DNA from 4 places in the Candidatus Thiodiazotropha endoloripes genome. Region 1 is predicted to be linked to each of the others. Evidence: predicted binding sites of a transcription regulator. Region 1 holds the regulator's gene; each other region holds the start of a gene.
What was found. The regulator sigma-54, encoded in region 1, starts transcription at its own class of promoters, with help from an activator protein. The targets are predictions, from matches to a motif close to TGGCANGNTNCNTGCTT.

Region 1 (3,173 bases):
GGATCGTCTCTGGGTTCACAGGTCAGCCGGCAAAACCGAAAAGATAGTCAGTGAGGGGCAGCCGACAAGATTCAGTCAATTGCCTGAGGTCGATGGCGTTGAGGTTCATGGTCAGGCGCAGCGTATTGAGATCCATCTGAATCGGAATGAGATGTTACTGATCGACGATGCCCTGCTCGAGCAGGGGGGGAACAGCTTCCGCAATGACCGCATCGTCTATAACCGGGCCAATGCACAGGTCAGAGCTGGCAGCAGTGTCCAGGGTAAACAGCGGGTGCAGGTGGTGATTGAGCCCCAAACCGGGAAAACTGAACCGTGAGTCAGTTGCAGGCTGTCGATCTGCAGAAGCAGTACTACAAGCGTAGAGTGGTGGATGGCGTCTCACTGAACCTCAACAGCGGGGAAGTGGTGGGGTTGCTGGGGCCCAACGGTGCCGGCAAGACCACCAGCTTCTATATGATTGTCGGCCTGGTGCAGGCGGATCAGGGGCGGATCTATCTGGATGGGGAGGAGCTGACTGATCAGGCGATGCACAAGCGGGCCCGTCTGGGTATCGGTTACCTGGCCCAGGAGCCCTCCATCTTCAGGCGATTGACGGTGGCGCAGAATATTCTGGCGATACTGGAACATCGCAAAGAGCTGGGTAGCCAGGCACGTAAGGCCCGATGTGACCAGTTGCTGACGGAGTTCGGTATCGAGCATCTGCGGGAGAGCATGGCGATGAGTCTCTCCGGTGGCGAGCGGCGCCGACTGGAGATTGCCCGGGCCCTCTCCATGGAGCCCGCCTTCATTTTGCTCGATGAGCCCTTTGCCGGGGTCGATCCGATTGCCGTGATCGATATCAAAAAGATCATCCAGCATCTGAAATCCTTAAAGATTGGGATCCTGATAACCGATCATAATGTCAGGGAGACACTCGATATATGCGACCGGGCCTACATCATCAACAGTGGTAAAGTGCTGGCGGAGGGAACCACCGAGGAGATCCTCGGCAACCAGGAGGTGCGCAGTGTCTACCTGGGTGAAAATTTTACGATGTGAGTCTATAACACTGTTTTTTAATGGATTAAACAGGCAGCGGCAGGCGCGCTGAAGGCGGTCTCAATCAGTATGGAATAAGTTGGAGTGTGGTGTGAACCCAGGAGAATCGACCCAGTGAAGAAGAATCTTTCCGTAGGCGGCTATTTTTAGCTAAAATGAGAATAAAGACATACAAATAACATACCAGGTTTAAAGATATCTCTGCTATGAAGCAGGCTCTACAGCTCCGACTCGGACAACATCTCACCATGACTCCTCAATTGCAGCAGGCAATCCGCCTGTTGCAGCTCTCTGCGCTCGACCTGAGCCAGGAGGTTCAGGAGGTGCTTGAGACCAACCCGATGCTTGAGGGCGAGGAGGAGTTCAGCACTCAGCTGCAGAAAGAGGGAGATGCCCAGGAGGCTGGTGAACAGACCCGGGAGAGCAAGGAAGTCGAGGGGTCGAATGACATCAATAACGAGCGGGAGATTCAGACCGACAGCAGCCAGCTGACCGAGGATCTGCCGGTGGACAGTGAATGGACCGATGTCTACGACAGTTACCTGCCGCCGGCCAGCAGCGGCGGAGATGCCGCAGACCATGACTATCTGGTACAGCGTAGCGGCGCTGTAACCCTGCATGACCATCTGGTCTGGCAGATGACCCTGACCCCTTTCACCGAACAGGATATCGTGATAGCCACCACCCTGATCGACAGTATCGATGAGGATGGTTACTTCAAAGGCGACCTGCAGGATATTCTGAGTTCGCTGAATGATGAGGAAGCGACCCTGGAGGATGTCGAGGCGGTACTGCATCGGATTCAGGCATTCGATCCACCGGGTGTCGGAGCCCAGGGCGCCCAGGACTGCCTGCTGATTCAGCTTCGTCAATTGGCGGAAGAGACCCCCTATCGGGATCAGGCGATAAAACTCTGCCGGGATCACTTCAATCTGCTCTCCGCCCAGGATCAGAATCAGATCATACGTCGCATGAAGGTGGATCAGCAGGAGCTCGCTGCCATCATGCAGCTGATCCGGACCCTGAATCCCCATCCGGGCACGGCAATCGCAAAAAGTGAGCCTGAATATGTGATTCCGGATGTCTTCGTCAGCAAGCGCAACAACCGCTGGGTTGTGGAGCTGAATGGGGAGGTTACCCCCAAGCTTCGGGTCAACAATGACTACGCCAGCCTGATCCGGCGGGCGGATCAGAGCGATGACAACACCTTTCTTAAGAACCATCTGCAGGAGGCGCGCTGGTTCATTAAAAGCCTGATGAGCCGTAATGAGACTATTCTGCGTGTTGCGAGTAAGATTGTTGAATATCAGCGGGGCTTTTTTGAGCATGGCGAGGAGGCTATGAAGCCGCTGGTATTGAGGGATATTGCCGAGGCACTGGAGATGCATGAATCGACCATTTCCCGGGTGACGACCCAGAAATATATGCATACCCCCCGGGGCACGCTGGAGTTCAAGTATTTCTTCTCCAGCCACGTCAACACCAGTGCCGGCGGGGAGTGCTCCTCCACCGCGATTCGAGCACTGATTAAAAAATTGATTGCCGCTGAAAACACAAGCAAACCGCTCAGCGACAACAAGATCGCCGCCATCCTATCGGAACAGGGCATCAAAGTGGCCCGCCGAACGGTGGCAAAGTATCGTGAATCGATGAGCATACCGCCGTCGAATGAGCGTAAACGACTGATGTAGGTGAATTGATCTACCGCTCAGGATGTCTATGAAAACAGGGGTTGTGGTTCCAGCCGAATCCGGCCTCATGGTCAGCCTGATCGATGGTTTCGGGAATCGATTCAGCGAGTCGGTCAGAGTGATGAGCCAACTCATCTAAGACAGGAGATAATTATGCAAATAAGCGTTACCGGTCATCATGTGGAAGTAACCGATGCCTTGAAAAGCTATGTAGATAATAAATTCGAACGTCTTGAGCGGCATTTTGATAATGTAATCAATGTGCATGTCATCTTGAGCGTTGAGAAGCTGAGGCAGAAGGCGGAAGCCACCATGCAAGTGAACGGTGCCAGCGTATTCGCTGATTCAGTGCAGGAAGATATGTATGCCGCCATTGATGGCTTGACTGACAAGTTGGACAGGCAGGTGATTAAACACAAAGAAAAGATGCAGAGTCATCGC
Region 2 (3,173 bases), on a different contig from region 1:
GCCCAACAGTTGACGCAACTCTCTATGATTTCATAAGCCATGCTCTACTCCTCAGGCTCCAGCCTGTAGTTGATCTGCCTGTCTCTGTTGCTCAAGTTGGCCACTCTCCGCCATTTCCGCATAGACCTTGGCCACTGCATCTTCAATCGGTTCCATGGCATGCTCACCATTTGGTTGAATACCGGACTCTTCCAGTACCTCCCAAGGTTCGTAACCGATCTTTGAACAAAGCACGGCTTCACATCCTTCAAGCAGACGTATTGTCTTTTGCAGTGTTGTCTCTGCATCACCACAGGTATCACCACCTGAACAGTAGAGATCGACTTTGCGATGACCGATAAAACGAACATCGGTCATTGATGCCTCGTAGATCAGAAACTCTTTTGCATGGCCGAAGTGCTGATTGATTACACCACCTCCACTGGTGGCAACAGCCATCAATACCGGGCGTGTCTCTTTTTTCTGCTTGGTCAGGGCCGTGAGTGGGATAAATGTTTCGTTTGCACTACTCTTCTGCGCTTCCAGCTTGGCTTCGATTTCTGCCTGATAATCAGCACGTTTTTTCATTGCCTGCTCATAATCGACATCCATCACTTCAACTTTATCCATGGTGAATTCATCACCCCTGTCCTCACCAAGCATGCCCACAGCATCCGCGCGACACTGCCGGCAATGACGCATCATATTCATGTCACCGGCACATTTATCCTGCAGGTTTTGCAACTCATCATGGGTGGGTCCACGCTGCCCCATCACACCGTAGAATGTGCCATGTTCCGCTTCAGCAATCAGTGGCATCACATTGTGTAAAAACGCCCCTTTCTCCTTAACGACCTTGCTCACCTCTTCCAGGTGTTGATCATTTACACCGGGGATCATGACTGAATTGACCTTCACCAGTATGCCCCGGTCGGTCAACATCTTCAGCCCTTTCTGCTGTTGCTCAATGAGTATTTTTGCTCCCTTACGACCTTTGATTCGACGATTATTCCAGAAGATCCAGGGATAGATTTTTGCACCGACATCGGGATCAACGCAGTTGATGGTGATGGTTACATGATCGATGTTGTGTTTGCACAGTTCATCCACCTGATCCGGCAGTGACAGGCCGTTGGTAGAGACACAGAGTTTGATATCCGGTGCCTTTTCGGTCAGTTGACGAAAAGTATCGAAAGTCCGCTCTGGATTGGCCAAAGGGTCGCCAGGCCCGGCGATACCCAACACGGTCATTTGTGGGATATTGGCAGCGACCGCCATCACCTTTTTAACAGCCTGATCCGGCGTCAACAGTTCAGAGACCACACCGGGTCGTGATTCATTTGCACAATCGTATTTACGATTGCAGTAGTGGCACTGGATATTACAGGCCGGTGCGACCGCCACATGCATGCGAGCAAAATGGTGGTGTGCCTCTTCGGAATAACAGGGATGATTATGCACCTTGTCCCGAATATGGTCCGGTAGATGGGATAACTGATCGCTGCTACCACCACATCCGGATGCACTGCACCCACTTTCAGCTGTGTTATCTGCTGATTGACCTATCACTTTCAATTCCATCATCCGGCCTCCAAATAGCGACACAATGAGGTTGTTATTACGCTTGAAAGTGATAATGCAATCTGCGTGCCTAGTTTTTCCCCTAGCCTAATCCTTTGTATTTAATGATATTTTTTAACAATGTCAGACTATCTGTCGTCTTGCATACAGTGCTGCCTACAGTGTCTGTATGACATCCGACAGAGACCGATTACATCTGCCGAACTTTGATATTCAAGGTCTGAATCCGATAACCGATCTGTCTTGGAGTCATGCCAAGTAACCTTGCAGCCTTGGCCTGTACCCAGCCAGCCTGTTCCAGGGCAGCAATAACCCGTTCACGCTCATCCAGGTCCGGATCATCAATATCAATTTTACTGTTTCCGTTTACCTGAGAGTAACTCTGATCGAGTATCGGTTTCAGACCACTCAGGTTAATCGCATTTTCATCAATCGCCCCTTCACCGCTCATAACAGCAGCACGCTCCAGACAATTCTCCAGCTCACGTACATTGCCCGGCCAGTCATGATGCATCAACAGCCTGACTGCACCGTCATCGATGGATAATTCGCGTCCCTGGCTTTTGGCAATTTTTGATACCAGAAAACGGGACAAATCATTGATATCCTCTTTACGATCCCGCAAGGGTGGCATCTGAATCGGCATTACATTGAGACGATAGTAGAGGTCCTCTCTGAAACTACCCTCTTGTACTTCGGACTCAAGATCCTTGTTGGTGGCCGCCACGACACGGACATCCACCACCTGAGTCTTTACGCCACCTACCCGTTCAAACTCTCCCTCTTGCAGCACACGCAGTAACTTAGCCTGGAAGGTAGGAGTGATCTCACCGATTTCATCAAGAAAGATGGTACCGCCATGAGCCTGTTCAAACCGTCCTTTACGCTGATTGACGGCACCGGTGAAGGCGCCTTTTTCATGTCCGAACAGTTCCGTCTCTAACAGGGTATCCGGCAATGCTGCACAATTCAGCTTAATGAATGGGCCATTGCTTCTCGGAGAGTTGTAGTGAATTGCATTCGCCACCAGTTCCTTACCGGTACCGGACTCACCTCGAACCAGGACTGTGGTGTTCCATTTGGCCACCTGACGTACCTGATCAAAGATCATACGCATACTTGGCGTGTGTCCAACCAGGTTGGAGAAACCATGCTCTCCACGGACCTTACGCCGAAGTGAATCGCGCTCATCTTTTAGTGCCAGCTGCTCATCTTCCACCTTCTTTGCCAGGCGCACACTCTGACCGATCAGATTGCCAACCATTTGCAGGAAACGTTCATGCAATTTCAGCAAGCTGATACTGCCCAATGGTTGGGCGGCCAGTACACCCGCAGTCTCATCTCCAATCAGAATAGGAACACCAACAAATGGCAGCTCCGGGTCATAGACACCAAGTCTGTCCAGAAACCGATCTTCATCGGAGATACGCCTGACAACGAGCGGTTTACCACTCGACATGATCGCCCCGACCACACCTTCTCCCGGTTTATACCGTACTGTGTTGAAGGGTGCAGGATTCTCATGTAAAGCGGTGACCAGCAGTTCACCACTGCTATCCTCCTGCAGACAGATCATGCCATAACGCAGTTTGGCGGTATCACTCAGCCGACTA
Region 3 (3,173 bases), on a different contig from region 1:
ACTCGAGCTGGATCGGGGCTACGGCATTCCCTGGGAGGGCAACTACTCCTCCTGGCTGGAACAGAAAGAGCAGCGCCTGGAACAGGAGTCCCGTGAGGAGGCCGCCCATATCAAATCCATGAAAGCGGAGCTGGAATGGGTACGCTCCAATCCGAAAGGCCGACACGCCAAAAGCAAAGCCCGCTTGCAACGCTTTGAAGAGCTGCAGTCCCAGGAGTTCCAGAAGCGCAATGAGACCAATGAGCTCTACATACCGCCCGGCCCAAGACTGGGCGACCTGGTGATCGAAGCCGAATCGCTGAAGAAAGCCTTTGGTGACCGGGTACTCTACGATGACATCACCTTCAATCTGCCCAAAGGCGGTATTGTGGGCATCATCGGCCCGAATGGCGCGGGCAAGACCACCCTGTTTCGCATCATCACCGGACAGGAGAAGCCTGATGGGGGTGAAATGCGTATCGGTGAGACCGTACAGGTCGCCTATGTGGATCAGAGTCGGGATACACTGAACGGAGACAAAACCGTCTGGGAAGAGATCTCTGACAGTCAGGACATCATTACGGTCGACCGCTTTCAGATGCCTTCGCGGGCTTATGTCAGCCACTTTAACTTCAAAGGTTCAGACCAACAGAAACGCATTGGCGATCTCTCCGGTGGTGAACGCAATCGGGTTCATCTGGCGAAGCTGCTGAAAAGTGGTGGCAATCTGTTGTTACTCGATGAGCCGACCAACGACCTGGATGTGGAGACCTTGAGAGCACTGGAGGAAGCGTTGCTCTCATTTCCGGGCTGCGCCGTGGTTATCAGCCATGACCGCTGGTTTCTCGATCGAATCGCCACCCACATCCTGGCCTTTGAGGGTGACTCCGGAGTGGTATGGTTTGAAGGTAATTACGCAGATTATGAGGCTGACCGGAAACGCCGCCTCGGCGCAGAAGCCGATCAGCCACACCGCATCAAATACAAACGTTTGAGTTGATCAGAATCGCCCCCTCTTCAGGGGGCGACGCATTTGCTGATCCAAGGTGCCAGGGCCTGTTAACACTAATCCAATAGGCCCTATGCCTGACATCATCTGTAGCGACGTCCACAGCGACGCTCCATGGGGCTGTCCACAATCAGATCGACCGCTTCCTGATCCATCACCTGTGCCTGATAAACCATGCCCCGGCTCTCGATCTGACTGACAAACGCCCGCAGATGATTTCTCGATCCACACAGCAGTTTCTCATAGAGACTGATCAATCCACTGTTGTCTGTGGAGGCGATCATCTCGTGAAGATCCTGCATATCCACCTCTTCAATCAAAGCGCCGGTATGAAGCGCATCCATTTCTGAGGTTGTACCCTGCAGGATCAGGCTTTCGTAAAGCGCTTGCAACTCCTGGTTGCTGAACAGACCCGCTTGCAAAGCAGGATCGACCAGACCGTAACGTTGCAACTGCATCAGCACAGAGTCCATATGACGTTGCTCTGCCGCAGCAATATTACTGAACACATAGAGCCCCCAATGCTGATAGAGCAGATCATAGACATCCCGTGACACTTTCTCCTCTTCTCTCAACCACTGTAAATGTTCAGCCTCCACTGTTGTGAGGCTCTCCGCAATCTGCCCCTGACCGCCACCGTTTCCCCAGCCGGCCTGGACCTAGGAGAGTGTTAAAACCGACAACACAACGAGTAAACTTATATTTCGAACCATCTGAAAGAATCTCCATTTAAACAGGTACCCGCACATGGCAGAAATCAGGCCATTTGACCTTTGTACTTAAATTCAAATGGTTATGGTTGATTCGATCGAGCCGACCAGTGAAACAACCGAGATATCACTGGCTTTCTGTGTGATATCACTCAGCTTGAAGAGTACATGCAATGGCGCCTGTGAACCGTGACACAGAGTGTTGCTGTCCTGAAGTTAGCGCTACTGGCTGTCAAGCGGCATCAAGTGAGTGGATTATGAATGGTGACACAGATCTGGCGATTCACTTCTCGCAGATGTCTGTTCGCCAATCCCGGTCATCGGGTAAATAACCGAGCTGACAAAGGCCACCCAAACAGTAAGACAATCGTTTCAATTCTCTGCACTAATATGGAGCATTAACAGACGAAGAAGCCCCTTGAGCGCAGAAAATCAAGCATATGTTCCCGCTTCTTTCCCTGCATGGCTTGCGCGGTGGCATTCGACCAATCGGTCAGTTTCACATTGGAGCCGCGGCTGGCATAGTATTTTGACATCGTCTCATCATATTCAGCCACGCTGTGTGGATCCATCTCCTGATATCGATCCTGATGCAGAATGCACTCAACCGGCATTCTGGGTTTCACCTCGGTATTCGCATCCGGCCAGCCCAGGCACATCCCAAACAGTGGCACGACTCTGTGGGGTAGTTCGAGCTGCTCCACCACCACCTCAGGCTGATTACGAATACCGCCGATAAAGACACCACCCAAGCCCTGGGATTCAGCAGCCAGAATCACATTCTGGCCCATCAATGCCACATCGATTACAGCGGCCAGCCCATGTTCGCTATATCCTTCCAATCCACCCTTGCCTACGGCTTCACACACCTGATTGATGCGTCTTAGGTCAGCACAAAAAACCAGAAACTCGGTCGCCTTCTCAATCCACACCTGACCACCTGCCGCAACGGCGATCGCCCGCCTCGCTTCTGGGCTTGTCACCCGAATGACGGAATAGGCCTGGATAAAACTGGATGTCGCCGCACTCTGTCCACAACGGATCAACGCTTCCAACTGCCCTGGTTCCATAGGCTTATCGAGAAACCGCCTCACTGAGCGGTGATTGATCTGTAATTGCTGTGTTGCTGTCAGTGCCATGGCAGGTCGGCCCTCATAAGAATCCAGAAAACATGTGCAAGTTACTTATTATCAGATAAGTAACAGCCACAAGGGTAATCAATCAGCTTTATAGACTGATGAAGATGTGATTAAAACAGAAGTTAGATCCTCAAGTAATAATCAATTCGAACGCTATATTTTTATAAGCGCTCTATATCGCTAGCAGGTTCACAGATGGAACAGGCAGTTCAGATTTAGTGCCCAGGGGCTGATCCCATTCCGCAACATCCTGCTGCCATGTGTAGTTGTGCAGTGAAAAAACGGGTCGATTGCTGAGAATTGACCGAATAATCAAACGGATGTTGCCATGTTGAT
Region 4 (3,173 bases), on a different contig from region 1:
CTTCTGTTCCGGCATAGCATTAAGTTCCCGCTCTAGCGTCTCAATTTCATCCTTCATGCTGATCAAGGTTGGGTGATCATTTGTATAGCGGGTGGCGAGCGCCAGGTATTCCGTCTGCAATGCTCGAAGGCGATCTTCAGTACCCATAATTCTGTTACCACTAGAATTATAGATATCAGTCGTTGGACTCATTTGCGACAGTTCTGACTGAAGGTATATTTTCCGCTCTTCCAGGCTCCGTATTCGCTGTATTGTCTCTGACAATTCCAACTCATTTCGCTCCATGAGTTGGATATTGAGTGACTGAAGCTCAGGAAGATTATCGACATGTTTCTTCTTGAAGTCTGCCAATGATACCTCTAATTCTGTAATCTCCTGGTTGAGTCTATCTGCTTCTGTACTCAAAAAGGTTGATGTTTCTAAAGCTGACTGTGTCCGCTGTCTGAGATTTTCATCTAGATAGAGCGATACGAGTTCATTGGTAACCTTTTGTGCAATTCGTGGATTCTTATTACTGAATGAGAGCTTAAATGCAATCGTCGCGATTGTGGGTCGGCCACTACGGGGGTCAATCACATCAGCACTGATCATTTCCAGTTCAATATCTTCACGCAACTCTTCAGATAGCAAAGTTAAACTCGTATCACCACGCTGATCCTTGTAGAGACCATAACTATCGATAATCTTTCCCAGATTTTCGGTAGTCATTACTCTCTGACTGATGACATGTATGCGCTCACCTGCGTATGAGGTGACGGTTGAGCGAACGAGCTCACTGGGAATTTCTTGCTGTTCAATTAAAATGGTAGCTTCAGCGCGATAGATTGATGGTAGGCCGACAGCTAGTCCTAAGCTCAAAAGCAGGATGAGTGTTGCCGGAATAATTAGCTGCTTTTTCCTTCGCTTGAGAATGGCCAGGTAATCAGCAAATCCGAGTAGCTCTTCTTCTTCCATTGTCCCTGTCATATCCTATTACCAAGCCGCACATTGTAGCATACAACTGCTGCTTTAAAAGCAATACATAAACCCTTATCAAGGGTGAGCTGGTATAGCTACATTTGAAAATGTGAAATGCGTGTTAAATATCTTACTAGATGTATCCGGGTTTCAAATTCACATAGCATTTTACAGTTAAATGACAGTTCATGTGATTGCATTCTACTAACATCAAAATAGACCTCATCTGTCTGTTAGCTGAATAGCTCCTAATGAAGTTAGCAAAAACTCCATCCATGGAGTAACTTTCATTTAGATTTAGCTTAAACCGTCCGTCTAGCACTAAAAGCCACAAATCCTAATAATGCTGTCCCAAACAGCCAAGCTGCTGCAGGAAGGGGAACAGCGCTGACAGTTACGTCATATGCAGCGCCAAAAATCCCGTCAGCACTACCAACAAACTGTAATGTGTAAACACCTACAGCCAGATCACTTAGTGGTATCACAGTATTGACAAGATCACTGGTAGAGAAAAGTACGTTCGAATTACTGTCATAAACTGCGAACGCCGAAACACTTAACAGATCTACTACAGACGTTAACTCATTATCAGCAATCGAAACATTGACAGAACCCGCATTTGTCAGCTCGAAGGTTCCAGTATCGGTGAAAGTACCAGAGTAATCGTACGTATCAGTATGTAAGTGGTTGAAAGTATGAGTCTGGCCGAGGGTTAGGTCTACATTATAATTGACAGCTGTTGCACTGCCCAAGCCAAATAGACTCACCAAGCCAAGAATTGCACTTGATATCCTTTTTAACAACTTCATGTCACTGCCTCTCAATAAAAAACGTCCTATTTACTGAGGCCATCCAGTTAACTCTTCCCTTAGGGGTTGAACACTGACTGATCCTCAGAGAGTGTTGTGATCACTGTTTTCCAAATACTTAAAAAGATAGTGATCGGCATTCCTATAGGCAAATTTTATGCCTTTAAATGGGCTGTGAGCATATCTTATTGTTTTAATTTGAATTATAGTTTTTTTAACCCTGACATCCGCTTTGATGTCTATAAATTTAATTTGTAAGTGTCAAATATTTCGACAGCGTTTAGTACTCTAACTCCTAATATGACGATCTAGAGTTATGTAAGTAATCTACTTTAGTTTAGAAATAGTTTGGTACGGCACGCTAAATTAAACGACGATTGAATATTGATAATTAGCAAAATATCAATATTTTAACTATCTATTTAAAAATGATGTTCGTACTACAAATAGCATGACGTACTAATTTGAGTACTTATCCCAATCAACTGAGTAACAGCTTGTTAACTCGTGGTGCGCGAAGCCCTCATTTGAACCAATTACGTACAATATTCAAATTTATCGTTGAATTCTCTGAGTAATGCAGTATGGATTATTTTCCGAGGGAGAAGAATCTGGTTTCAACACATCACTGCACTCATAATATAATCTGAGAGCAGCAAATACTCTGGATGCCAGATGTTTGGAATTACTGGTTTCCGGCATCTGTCGGGGTGACGGTCGGTATAGCTAGCTATAAACTCCATGGAACAAGATAGTTGCTTAATTTTCTGCCGCTATAGTGGCAGATGAGAGTTTCAACTACATAACCCACTCTTTAGTCCAAACTTGGTAGTTCTTAAATCAATCAGTATCGCTATAGAGAAATTTTATAACAAGTTTGTAAAATATTTGTAATAAGAGATGACCCTACCGCTTTAGTTCTCCAGATAAAAATTCTCTCTTGTAATTTTGATTCAATCTAGATCATAATTTCAGGCTGGAAACTCTACATGGACTCAGGAGGAAAGGGACTTGCTCGATGTCAAGCAAACAGAACGGTCTCTGTTACAACGCCGCAACACTCTGACGACATCACTTCAGGCCCTTTTCGATGGCCTCGCTGTTATAATCCTATTGCTCGCCCTGCTCTTCTTCTTCAATGGCGAACTGACCAACCACTACATCATCATGGCCCTGGCGCTGCTCGGTAGCATGTCGGTCATCTATGACCGGATGAATATCTATCGTCATCACGGCACCATGACCAAGAAAGCATTCAAACTGCTAAAGGCCTGGAGCAGTGCCTTTGCCTTTCTACTTCTGCTTGCCTTTGCCACCAAACATTCTGATACCTACTCCCGGACTGTCATCGGTCTACTATTTGTATTTGGCTACTTCACCCAGGTGTTTCTCCATTTTGGGTTTCGT

Region 2: nifB (nitrogenase cofactor biosynthesis protein NifB) is a predicted target of sigma-54. The motif match lies at 1,616-1,632, and genes of this name have one in related genera.
Region 3: A3193_RS18680 (DUF2202 domain-containing protein) is a predicted target of sigma-54. The motif match lies at 1,737-1,753, and genes of this name have one in related genera.
Region 4: A3193_RS04400 (VPLPA-CTERM sorting domain-containing protein) is a predicted target of sigma-54. The motif match lies at 1,913-1,929, and genes of this name have one in related genera.

The regions. Positions count from the first base shown of each region.
Region 1 covers NZ_LVJW01000006.1:915,727-918,899, reverse strand. The annotation lists gene lptA (lipopolysaccharide transport periplasmic protein LptA) at 1-319, shown strand, start outside; gene lptB (LPS export ABC transporter ATP-binding protein) at 316-1,041, shown strand; gene A3193_RS14780 (RNA polymerase factor sigma-54) at 1,248-2,732, shown strand; gene hpf (ribosome hibernation-promoting factor, HPF/YfiA family) at 2,886-3,173, shown strand, end outside.
Region 2 covers NZ_LVJW01000003.1:1,762,845-1,766,017, forward strand. The annotation lists gene A3193_RS20045 (4Fe-4S binding protein) at 1-41, opposite strand, end outside; gene nifB (nitrogenase cofactor biosynthesis protein NifB) at 52-1,560, opposite strand; gene nifA (nif-specific transcriptional activator NifA) at 1,751-3,173, opposite strand, start outside.
Region 3 covers NZ_LVJW01000007.1:57,947-61,119, reverse strand. The annotation lists gene ettA (energy-dependent translational throttle protein EttA) at 1-979, shown strand, start outside; gene A3193_RS18680 (DUF2202 domain-containing protein) at 1,072-1,587, opposite strand; gene nfsA (oxygen-insensitive NADPH nitroreductase) at 2,097-2,837, opposite strand; gene A3193_RS18670 (ATP-binding protein) at 3,166-3,173, shown strand, end outside.
Region 4 covers NZ_LVJW01000003.1:964,826-967,998, reverse strand. The annotation lists gene A3193_RS04405 (GumC family protein) at 1-954, opposite strand, end outside; gene A3193_RS04400 (VPLPA-CTERM sorting domain-containing protein) at 1,260-1,766, opposite strand; gene A3193_RS04395 (undecaprenyl-phosphate glucose phosphotransferase) at 2,778-3,173, shown strand, end outside.